DNA from 2 places in the Rhodococcus sp. NFXS4 genome. Region 1 is predicted to be linked to the other one. Evidence: predicted binding sites of a transcription regulator. Region 1 holds the regulator's gene; the other holds the start of a gene.

The links. The regulator LexA, encoded in region 1, represses DNA repair genes until DNA is damaged. The targets are predictions, from matches to a motif close to CGAACANNTGTTCG.
Region 2: the regulator LexA is predicted to act here: its motif matches at 2,993-3,006, upstream of J4E04_RS08295 (SAV_6107 family HEPN domain-containing protein).

Annotation. Positions count from the first base shown of each region.
Region 1 covers NZ_CP192221.1:2,112,513-2,117,268, reverse strand. The annotation lists gene hrpA (ATP-dependent RNA helicase HrpA) at 1-708, shown strand, start outside; gene nrdR (transcriptional regulator NrdR) at 710-1,207, opposite strand; gene J4E04_RS09930 (hypothetical protein) at 1,320-1,688, opposite strand; gene lexA (transcriptional repressor LexA) at 2,000-2,782, shown strand; gene J4E04_RS09920 (acyl-CoA dehydrogenase family protein) at 2,844-3,986, opposite strand; gene J4E04_RS09915 (hypothetical protein) at 4,136-4,441, shown strand; gene J4E04_RS09910 (IMPACT family protein) at 4,496-4,756, opposite strand, start outside.
Region 2 covers NZ_CP192221.1:1,769,338-1,774,093, reverse strand. The annotation lists gene rsmH (16S rRNA (cytosine(1402)-N(4))-methyltransferase RsmH) at 1-549, opposite strand, end outside; gene mraZ (division/cell wall cluster transcriptional repressor MraZ) at 751-1,182, opposite strand; gene J4E04_RS08300 (SCO2097 family morphological protein) at 1,695-2,123, opposite strand; gene J4E04_RS08295 (SAV_6107 family HEPN domain-containing protein) at 2,291-2,731, opposite strand; gene J4E04_RS08290 (GNAT family N-acetyltransferase) at 3,129-3,704, shown strand; gene J4E04_RS08285 (phytoene desaturase family protein) at 3,701-4,756, shown strand, end outside.

The DNA.
Region 1 (4,756 bases):
ATGCGCGAGGGCACCCGACGCCTCCTGCTCGACGCCATCCCATTGTCGACGAAGAACCTGCTCACCGGACGCTCCCCGGCTCAGCGGCTCGCGCTGGGGCAGAATCCGCACGGAAGCATCGAGGCGTTCGTCGAGGACTGCCGCACCCTCGCGGCCGACGAGCTCATGATGAAGCACGGCGGCCCGGTGTCCACGCCCGAGGCGTATGCGGTGCTGGAGAAGGCGGTCCGGGGCGAGCTCGCCGGCCGGACGGCCGCGGTGCTCCGGGTGGCGGAACCATCTCTCGGTGCCGCGACGAGGGTCCGCCTTGCACTCGACGACGCGACGGGAGATGCCGCGGACGACGTGCGCCAGCAGCTGGACGGGCTGATCTTCCCCGGATACGTCTTCGAGACCGGCGAAGCGCACCTGCCACATCTTCCGCGCTACCTCGAGGCGGCCGAGCGCCGACTTCGCGCATTCCCGTCCAGCGCTCGCCGCGACGCGGCGGGGATGGACGTGCTGGACCGCGTCTATGCGGACTACGACGCCCTGCTCGGGTCGGTACCGGACTCGGTGGGCCGCAGCGATGCCGTGCGGGAGATCGCCTGGATGATCGAGGAGCTGAGGGTCAACCTGTTCGCTCAGACCCTGGGAACGCTGTACCCGGTGAGCGAGAAGCGGGTGCGCAAGGCCATCGACGACGTCCGACGTGCGGTGCGGCGCTGACTCACCGCTGAGCGGCGGGCTCCGCGTCCTCGGCGAGGGCAGCATCGTGCTCGGCGCGGTGGCGACGAAGGTCCTCGATCTCGCGCTCGAAGTCGTCCGCACTGCTGAACGAGCGGTAGACGGAGGCGAATCGGAGGTAGGCCACCTCGTCGAGATCGCGCAGTGGCCCGAGGATGGCGAGCCCTACCTCGTTGCTGGGGATCTCGGCCGACCCGGAAGCCCGCACCGTGTCCTCGACCTGCTGGGCGAGGAGGACGAGCGCGTCGTTGTCGACCTGGCGGCCCTGGCAGGCCCGACGGACTCCCTTGACCACCTTCTCGCGACTGAACGGCTCACTCACGCCACTGCGTTTCACGACGGAGAGCACTGCTGTCTCCACCGTGGTGAAGCGTCGACCGCACTCGGGGCAGGAACGACGCCGCCGGATCGCCTGGCCCTCTTCCGCTTCACGCGAATCGACGACGCGCGAGTCGGGGTGACGGCAGAACGGGCAGTGCATCGGACAGAGACCCCTCGATGGCTCGGGCATTTCCCGAGCGCCACGGCGGCTCTCGGTGTGTCCAGCGTACCGGGACGGCCTTCCGCGGCCCCGGGGGCGTGTCCGGCCGGTGTCAGCGTCCGGAGACGACGCCCATCTCCACCTGCTCCGAGATTGACGGCTGTGCCGGAACGTCGGCGGAGCGCATGTTCGCCAACCCCACCAGCCCCAGAACGGACACTGCTGTGATCAGCGCCACAGCGATGGGCGTCGCGAATCCGTGCCCCCGACGAGTGCGGTGTTCGACCTGCGAGACACCGTTCGAGCGGCGACGGTAGTCGACAGTGCCGCCGTCGGGGCGGCGGGAGTCGCGCGGAGCGGGGCTGCGGCGGACCGTGGTGCGCTCGCGCACGTCGGTCGTCGTGGACCCGGCCGCGCGGTCGGCCACACCCCAGTAGGAATCGTCGTCGCAGGTCCAGCGCGTGCGAACGGGTGCATGCATGTCGATGGAACGTGCGGTGCCGACAGTCAGCAGGTCACTTCGAGTCATTGCAACCACTCCTCGTGGATAGCCGGTGGCCGTCCGCGTCGCCGATGCACCGAGGTGTTCGAACAACACATTCGCCCACGCGTTCGAATGAACGCATGTTCGATGTATAGCAGTCCGGTCCGACAAAGTGCATCGAACACGCGACACGCTTCGAACAGGTGTTTGATCCGAGTCCCGTTTCGGTTTAGGTTCGACACACGCACAACGGACGTGACACCAGCACCACCTGCCCCACGTCCACTGCTACCGATGGAGGTATCTCGATGAAGGACGACAGCTCATCCGGCACGGTCGGCGGGCGCGCGTCAGCGACCGGCTCGGCCACGACCGCCGACACCGAGTCCGGTCTCACCGAACGTCAGCGGCGAGTGCTCGAGGTGATCCGTGCGTCGGTCGTCGAGCGCGGCTATCCGCCGAGCATCCGGGAGATCGGTGACGCCGTCGGATTGACGTCCACCTCGTCGGTCGCGCATCAACTGCGCACCCTCGAACGCAAGGGGTTCCTGCGCCGCGACCCCAACCGTCCCCGCGCCGTCGACGTGCGTCTGCCGGGCGAGAACGGGCGCCCCGAAGAGGTCTCTGCCGTCGCGCAGGACGATCTCGTCGCCACGGACACCACGAATCACCTCGACAGCGCGGACACACCGTCGTCGGACGACGATCGCCTGCCCGCACCGACCTTCGTCCCCGTCCTGGGACGTATCGCCGCGGGTGGTCCGATTCTCGCGGAGCAGGCCGTCGAGGACGTGTTCCCGCTTCCGCGCGAGCTCGTCGGGTCCGGCTCGCTGTTCCTTCTCCGCGTCGTCGGTGAGTCGATGATCGACGCCGCCATCTGCGACGGTGACTGGGTGGTCGTGCGTCAGCAGAACGTGGCCGACAACGGGGACATCGTCGCCGCCATGATCGACGGAGAGGCCACCGTCAAGACGTTCAAGCGGACTGGTGGGGACGTCTGGCTGCTCCCCCACAACGACCTGTTCGAGCCCATTCCCGGGAACGACGCCGTGGTGCTGGGCAAGGTCGTCACCGTGATGCGCAAGCTCTGATTCCGGACACACGAACGCCGGCGCTGGATGTCCAGCGCCGGCGTCGTCGTGTTCGAGGTTCCTACAGGTCCAGACCGCGACCAATGATCTCCTTCATGATCTCCGTCGTGCCGCCGTAGATGGTCTGCACGCGGGAGTCCATGTACGCCTTGGCGATCGGGTACTCCTTCATGTAGCCGTAGCCACCGTGCAGCTGCAGGCACCGGTCGATGAGCTTGACCTGGTTCTCGGTGGTCCACCACTTCGCCATGGCTGCTTCCTGGACCGACAGCTCGTTCGCGTTGAGCTGCTCGATGTACTTGTCCACCATGATGCGGACGGCAGTCGTCTCGGTCGCGCACTCCGCCAGCACGAATCGCGTGTTCTGGAACTTGCCGATCGGCTTGCCGAACGCCTTGCGGTCCTTGCAGTACTGGATCGTCATCGCGAGCGCGGACTCCATCGCGGCAGCCGCGACGACGGCGATCGACAGGCGCTCCTGCGGCAGGTTCTGCATCAGGTAGATGAAGCCCATACCCTCCTGACCGAGCATGTTGGCGGCAGGGATGCGGACGTCGGTGAAGCTGAGCTCCGCGGTGTCCTGCGCCTTCATACCGATCTTGTCGAGGTTGCGGCCGCGCTCGAAGCCCGGCATGTCGCGCTCGACGACGAACAGGCTGAAGCCCTGCGCGCCCTTCTCCGGATCGGTGCACGCCACCACGATGACGATGTCGGCGTTGATGCCGTTGGTGATGAACGTCTTGGAGCCGTTGAGCACCCAGTCGTCACCGTCACGGACGGCCTTGGTCTTGATGCCCTGCAGGTCACTGCCCGTGCCCGGCTCGGTCATCGCGATCGCGGTGATCAGCTCACCGGAGCAAAAGCCGGGCAGCCAGCGCTGCTTCTGCTCGTCGTTCGTCAGCTCGATGAGGTACGGAGCGACGACGTCGTTGTGCAGCGTGAACCCGATGCCGCTGTACCCACCGGCCGTGGTCTCCTCGGTGACGATGGCGTTGTAGCGGAAGTCCTTGACTCCGCCGCCGCCGAACTCCTCCGGCACTGCCATGCCCAGGAAGCCCTGCTTGCCGGCCTCGACCCAGACACCTCTGTCGACGATGTTCTGCGTCTCCCACTCCGCGTGATGCGGCGCGACGTGCTGCTCGAGAAACTTCTTGTACGAGCTGCGGAACAGGTCGTGCTCGGGCTCGAACAACGTGCGCTTCATGATTCTCCTCGTCGTGCGTACGGCGGATCTGTCTCGAGCCTAGAACCAGGTACGAGCGGGGTCGATGACCAGTGCGAGCACGTTCGGTGACCTCGGCGTCAGCCGATATCACCTGGCCCGTCCGCAATCGGCTCCGTAACCTCTGCGCGATGCCTTCTCACTTCCATGTCTCGTCGTCACGTAACCGCAACTCGATCTCGCGGTTCGGGCTGGACTGGCAGCGCATGGGTGCGGCACGGGGCATCGCAGGCAGCACTGAGCCCGAGCAGCAGGGATGCTTTCTGGCGCGAGACGAGTGGGAGTGTGACTGGTTCGTCCGGATGAACAACACCGGCGGGCCGGTCGATGTCTGGGAAGTGGCAGGTATCCGTTCCTCCGATCTCGTCGAGTCGCCTCACCACTACTTCTACTACCCCGGCGTGATTCCGCCCGCGCAGCTGACACGGCGTCACTGACTCGAATCCTGTGTGCTGAGCCGCGGTATCCGCGGCTCAGCGCACCCAGCCGCCCTAGAGCTCGAGCACCCATCGGTGCCCGACGCGCTCGGCCACCACACCGCCGCTGGTCGCGGACGCGAGGACACCGTCGATCCGGTCGCCGTCACCGATCACCCGGAGCCGCACGTCGGATCCGTAGGCGACGTCGTCGACGGCGAATCCGTGCACTCGCAGAACGCCCTCCACCCGACCGGCATCAGCATGGGACAAGCTCATCTCGAGAACGTCGACTCGCGCGAGTTCGCCCACCTCCACGCGGTCGAGCGCCGCACT
Region 2 (4,756 bases), 340 kb from region 1:
GATGCGGCCGGCGAAGCGCTCCTCGCCATAGGTGCTGAGGATGCGGGCGATCTCACCGTGCGACGCGGTGTTGAGGATGTCCGCGGCGGTCCGACCCGTCGTGGGATCCATCCGCATGTCGAGCGGTGCGTCCACGGAGTAGGCGAAGCCACGATCGGCGGAGTCGAGCTGCATCGACGAGACGCCGAGATCGAAGAGGATCCCGTCGACGCTGTCCGTCGCGCCGAGGCCGACCGACGCCAGCGCGACCTCGATACCGTCGTACGTGGTCGCGACCAGCGAGACGCGGTCACCGAAGGGAGCCAGCCGTTCTCCGGCCATGGCCAACGCGTCCGGGTCGCGGTCGAGACCGACGAGACGCAACCGCGGATACGCGGTGAGGAAGTGTTCGGCATGACCGCCGAGGCCGAGAGTGGCGTCGATGTAGACGGGATCGCGGTCGTTCGCAGCAGCGGCGACGAACGCCGGTCCGAGAAGTTCGTCGGCCCGAGGAAGACGGACCGGAACGTGCGAGAAAGGCGAGGCGGATGCCTGCTCGTCCTCCGCCATGGTGGTGATCTCCCGCCTGATTCGCATTCGAGCTGTGTGTCGTGCCAGGTGGAGCGGTGAGTGCGTCGAGGTCTCTGTCCGACAGTGGAACCTGGCGTTGGGGAAGTACGTCAGGGTCCGACCGGTACTTGGCGTTGGGGAAGTACGTCAAGGCCCGGTTCGGGCAGAGGCCACGCGGCACTCGCCGCCGGCCGGGTGTGGCTACAACATGTCCATGAGCGATTCGTCCACTGCCTGCGAGAAATCTTCTTCGTGCTCCTGCGAGTACCGCTCCCACGACGCGGCGTCCCACAGCTCGAGATGATCCATCGAGCCGATGACGACGCAGTCCTTCGACAGCGCCGCGTACTCGCGGTGCGAGGACCCGATGGTGATGCGACCCTGCGAATCCGGCCGCTGCTCGTCCGTACCGGCCGCGAGGTTGCGGATGTACGCGCGCGCCTGCGGGTTCGACCGCGAGGCCTTCGACAGCTTCGCCACCCGCTCCGCGAACACGTCACGGGGGTAGATGGCCAGGCTGTGGTCCTGCCCTTTGCTCACCATCACTCCTCCCGCCAGGTCTTCGCGAAACTTCGCCGGCAACGTCAGTCGAAACTTGTCATCGAGCTTGGGCGTGTAGGTACCGAGAAACACTCGGCACCTCCTCGACCCCGTGTCGTGCAGTTCGCGGGACTCCATCGATCCCCGCTGTCCGCCACATTACCCCACTTTCCCCCACATTCAATCGACACGGCGGAACATTTCAGTGACTCGTCACTAAAGGGCCAGGTCGCACGCACAAAGAGCAGCGAAGTCGGTCCGGCAGCGGGAGGACCCACGTGCGCGTAGTGGAGGTGTCCCCCACCGTTCCGCGACCCCCGTGAACCGGATAAATGCAGGTCGAACGGCACGTTCGCGCGTCACGGGCCCGGGTGACCGCGCGCGGCGGAGTCGCCAGGGGTGCCGGGTGGGGCGTGGTGGGGATCTGGGGGCCGAGACCACCCTCGGTGGGGCGCGGTGGGGGGATCGACACCCACGGGTCCCTGAACGGCATCAGCGCGGCACCCGTGGTGGGTGCCGCGCTGATGTGTCACAGCATCGGTGTGAGAGGCGCGCTGCCCCTCACGCGAGAATCGGAGCGATCGATGTGACCGCTCCGGTCTCTCTCATTCCTGGTCGAACCGTCGCTTGAAACGATCCTCCATCCGCGAGGAGAATCCCTTGCGAGGACCTCGGCGCGGTGCGGAACCGGAACGGCGCGGGCCGCTTCCCGGTGCCGGCGGGTTGTCGCCCTCGGACTGCTCGGACTGGGGCGCGGTGGGCTTGCGCAGCAAGAGCAGAACGCCGGAGCCGAACATGAACACGAAGCCGACGAGACTGATGATCGGGAATCCACCGGGCTTGAACGGGAGGGCCACGCCTGCAATGAGCAGAATGAGGCCGATCACGAACAGAGCGACGGCCTGAAAACGACGCCGCGTGGATGCGGCTCGAATCCGTCCGCCGCGCACGGTCGACGCGAACTTGGGGTCCTCGGCATAGAGAGCGCTCTCGATCTGGTCGAGCATGCGCTGCTCGTGCTCGGAGAGTGGCACGGTACCTCCCCCGGCACTGGATGGTGGCTCTCACTTCTTGGCCAGAAGTGAGAGGTAGCCGATCGGTCCGGCTACCTGTTGTCGATGATACGAGCAGAATCGGCGGCGAGCCACCTACCTGCACCACCAGTATGCGAGAAAAAGTCGCTCCGTGGTGGCGACCAGGTCTACGCGGGCACCGCGACCGCGTCGGACCGCGAGGTCACACGGTCCTCGACGCGGTGCAGAAAGCGTCCCACCTGCGAGAAGAACTCGTCCGCCTCGGCCGCGTCGAGCCGATCGGCCGAGCCCGCCTCGATGGACGCACGCAGAGTGGAATACGCGGCGAAGTACGACGCCCACTCCGTGAACTCCGGCGCAGCCGTCCGCATGCGCACCCAGGCGCTGCGGGACGCCCCACGCTTGGGCACCGGATCGACCGCGTCGAGCAGGGCGCCGGCACCGCGCAACGCGGCGACGTAGGACTCGAGGAACATGTCGGCCGCCGACGGTGCACCGGCCGCGTCACCGAGAATGGCGTCCGCACGACGCAGCAACATGCGGGCGCGGGCGTGCGTGCGCGACGGCGCCGCGGAGGCGTCGAACGAGACCACCGTGCCGTTCGTCATCGTCTCACCACCCTCCGTGCGGTCTGCAGAGCTGCGGCGTGCCGCAGTGTGACCACCCGTGCTCCGAGCCATTGCGCTGCCTCCCTCTCCGACACGTGAACCGATCGGCGTCCCACGTCCTTCTCAACACCGTCGGCCTGTCGGTTACTCCCCTGAGCGGGCCGATCGAGCGCGATGTAAGCATGGAGGTCGGACATGTTCTCCGGACCGTCTCGCGCGATCGACCCGATGTCGGGCCGATCGACCCGAGGTCGATTCGTTCGAACGCGTGTTCGATGACTTCACTGTAGCGCGGACGTCCGACACGATGCGAGGGATCGAGGTGAGTACCGTTCACGACGCCCGAGGCGGCCCCTCCGACGAGGGCATTCGTCTGATCGAACTCACCCCGCAGGACATGCGCCGACGGTTGACCGAAGCCCTGTCCGTCTACGTCGCCGCGATGGGCTACCCGCGCGGAACCGAGTTGCATCGGGCGCCGATGTGGGCGGAGCACATCCTGCGGCCGGGGTGGGGCGCGGTGGGAGGAGTCTCACACGACGACCACCTGGTGGCGATCGCCTACTGCTATCGCGGAGCGCCACATCAGTGGTGGCATCAGCAGGTCCGCGACGGAATGCGACGAGCGGGGTGGTCCGCCGAGAACGCCGAGCGGGTCCTCTCGGACTACGTCGAGTTGACCGAGCTGCACGTCTCCCCCGAGGCTCAGGGGCACCGTCTCGGCGAACGGCTCCTGCTCGCCCTCATGGCGGGCCGCCGGGAGAGTTCCGTGCTGCTCTCCACCCCCGAGGTCACCGGCGAGGACAATCGAGCATGGCGTCTCTACCGGCGGACGGGGTTCCAGGACGTCGTGCGCCGATTCCACTTCGCCGGGGACGCCCGACCCTTCGCGGTGCTCGGCCGCGAATTACCCCTGACACCCGGGACCGGACTCGGTCTCGACACCACCACAGAAGAGGGGCCGACCACGTGATCGATGCCGCCGTCGTCGGATCGGGTCACAACGCACTCGTCTCCGCCGCCTACCTGACCGATGCCGGATGGTCCGTCCGCGTCCTCGAACGAGACACCGTCGTCGGAGGCGCGGCCTCCACGGTCGAGCGCTTCCCCGGCCACAAGGTGGATCGGGGCTCGTCCGCGCACATCATGATCCGGCAGACCGGCATCATCGAGGAGTTGCGTCTCGCCGATCACGGCCTGCGCTATCTCGACTGCGACCCGTGGGCGTTCGCGCCGCCTCCGCCCGGCACCGACGAGCCGGGCATCGTGTTCTCCGTGGATCTCGACGCCACCTGTGCCTCGATCGAGGCGGCGTGCGGACGCAAGGACGCGGACGCGTACCGCGCGTTCGTCGCACTGTGGGGGCCCCGCAGCGCACGTGTCATGACGTCGTTCGGGAGTCCGCCCACCGGGAGGGCTCTGCTGTCCTCCTTCTGGGGCATGGACGCGAGCGGCGGTGCGGCGGCCCTGTCCCGCGAGTTCCTCGCGTCGGGCGACTCGCTTCTGAACCGGTGGTTCGACAGCGAGCGCCTGAAAGCGGCTCTCGCGTGGTTCGGCGCCCAGTCCGGTCCGCCGATGTCCGAGCCCGGCACGGCCCCGATGGTGGCCTTCAACGCTCTGATGCACACGACCCCGCCCGGCCGCGCCGTCGGCGGCAGTGGCGCGCTGAGCGTCGCGCTGCAGACGAAGATCGAGGCCGACGGAGGCACCGTCACCCTCGGTGACGCCGTCGTGTCGGTCACGCGTGTCGGAGACGGATGGTCGGTCCGCACCGCGAGTGGCGAGGAGGTGCGCGCACGCACGGTCATCGCCGGGTGCCACATCCTGACCACGCTCGACCTCCTCGACGCCGGCGGTTTCGACACGGCGACGACGGAGTCGTGGCGACGGCAGATCGACGTGGGGCCGGGCATCGGCATGGTGGTCCGCGCATCGACGTCGTCGTTGCCGCAGTATCCCGGCGCTCCCGGCGTCGAGTCGTCCAGCCGCGGACTGCAACTGCTGGTACACGACCGGGCCCAGCTC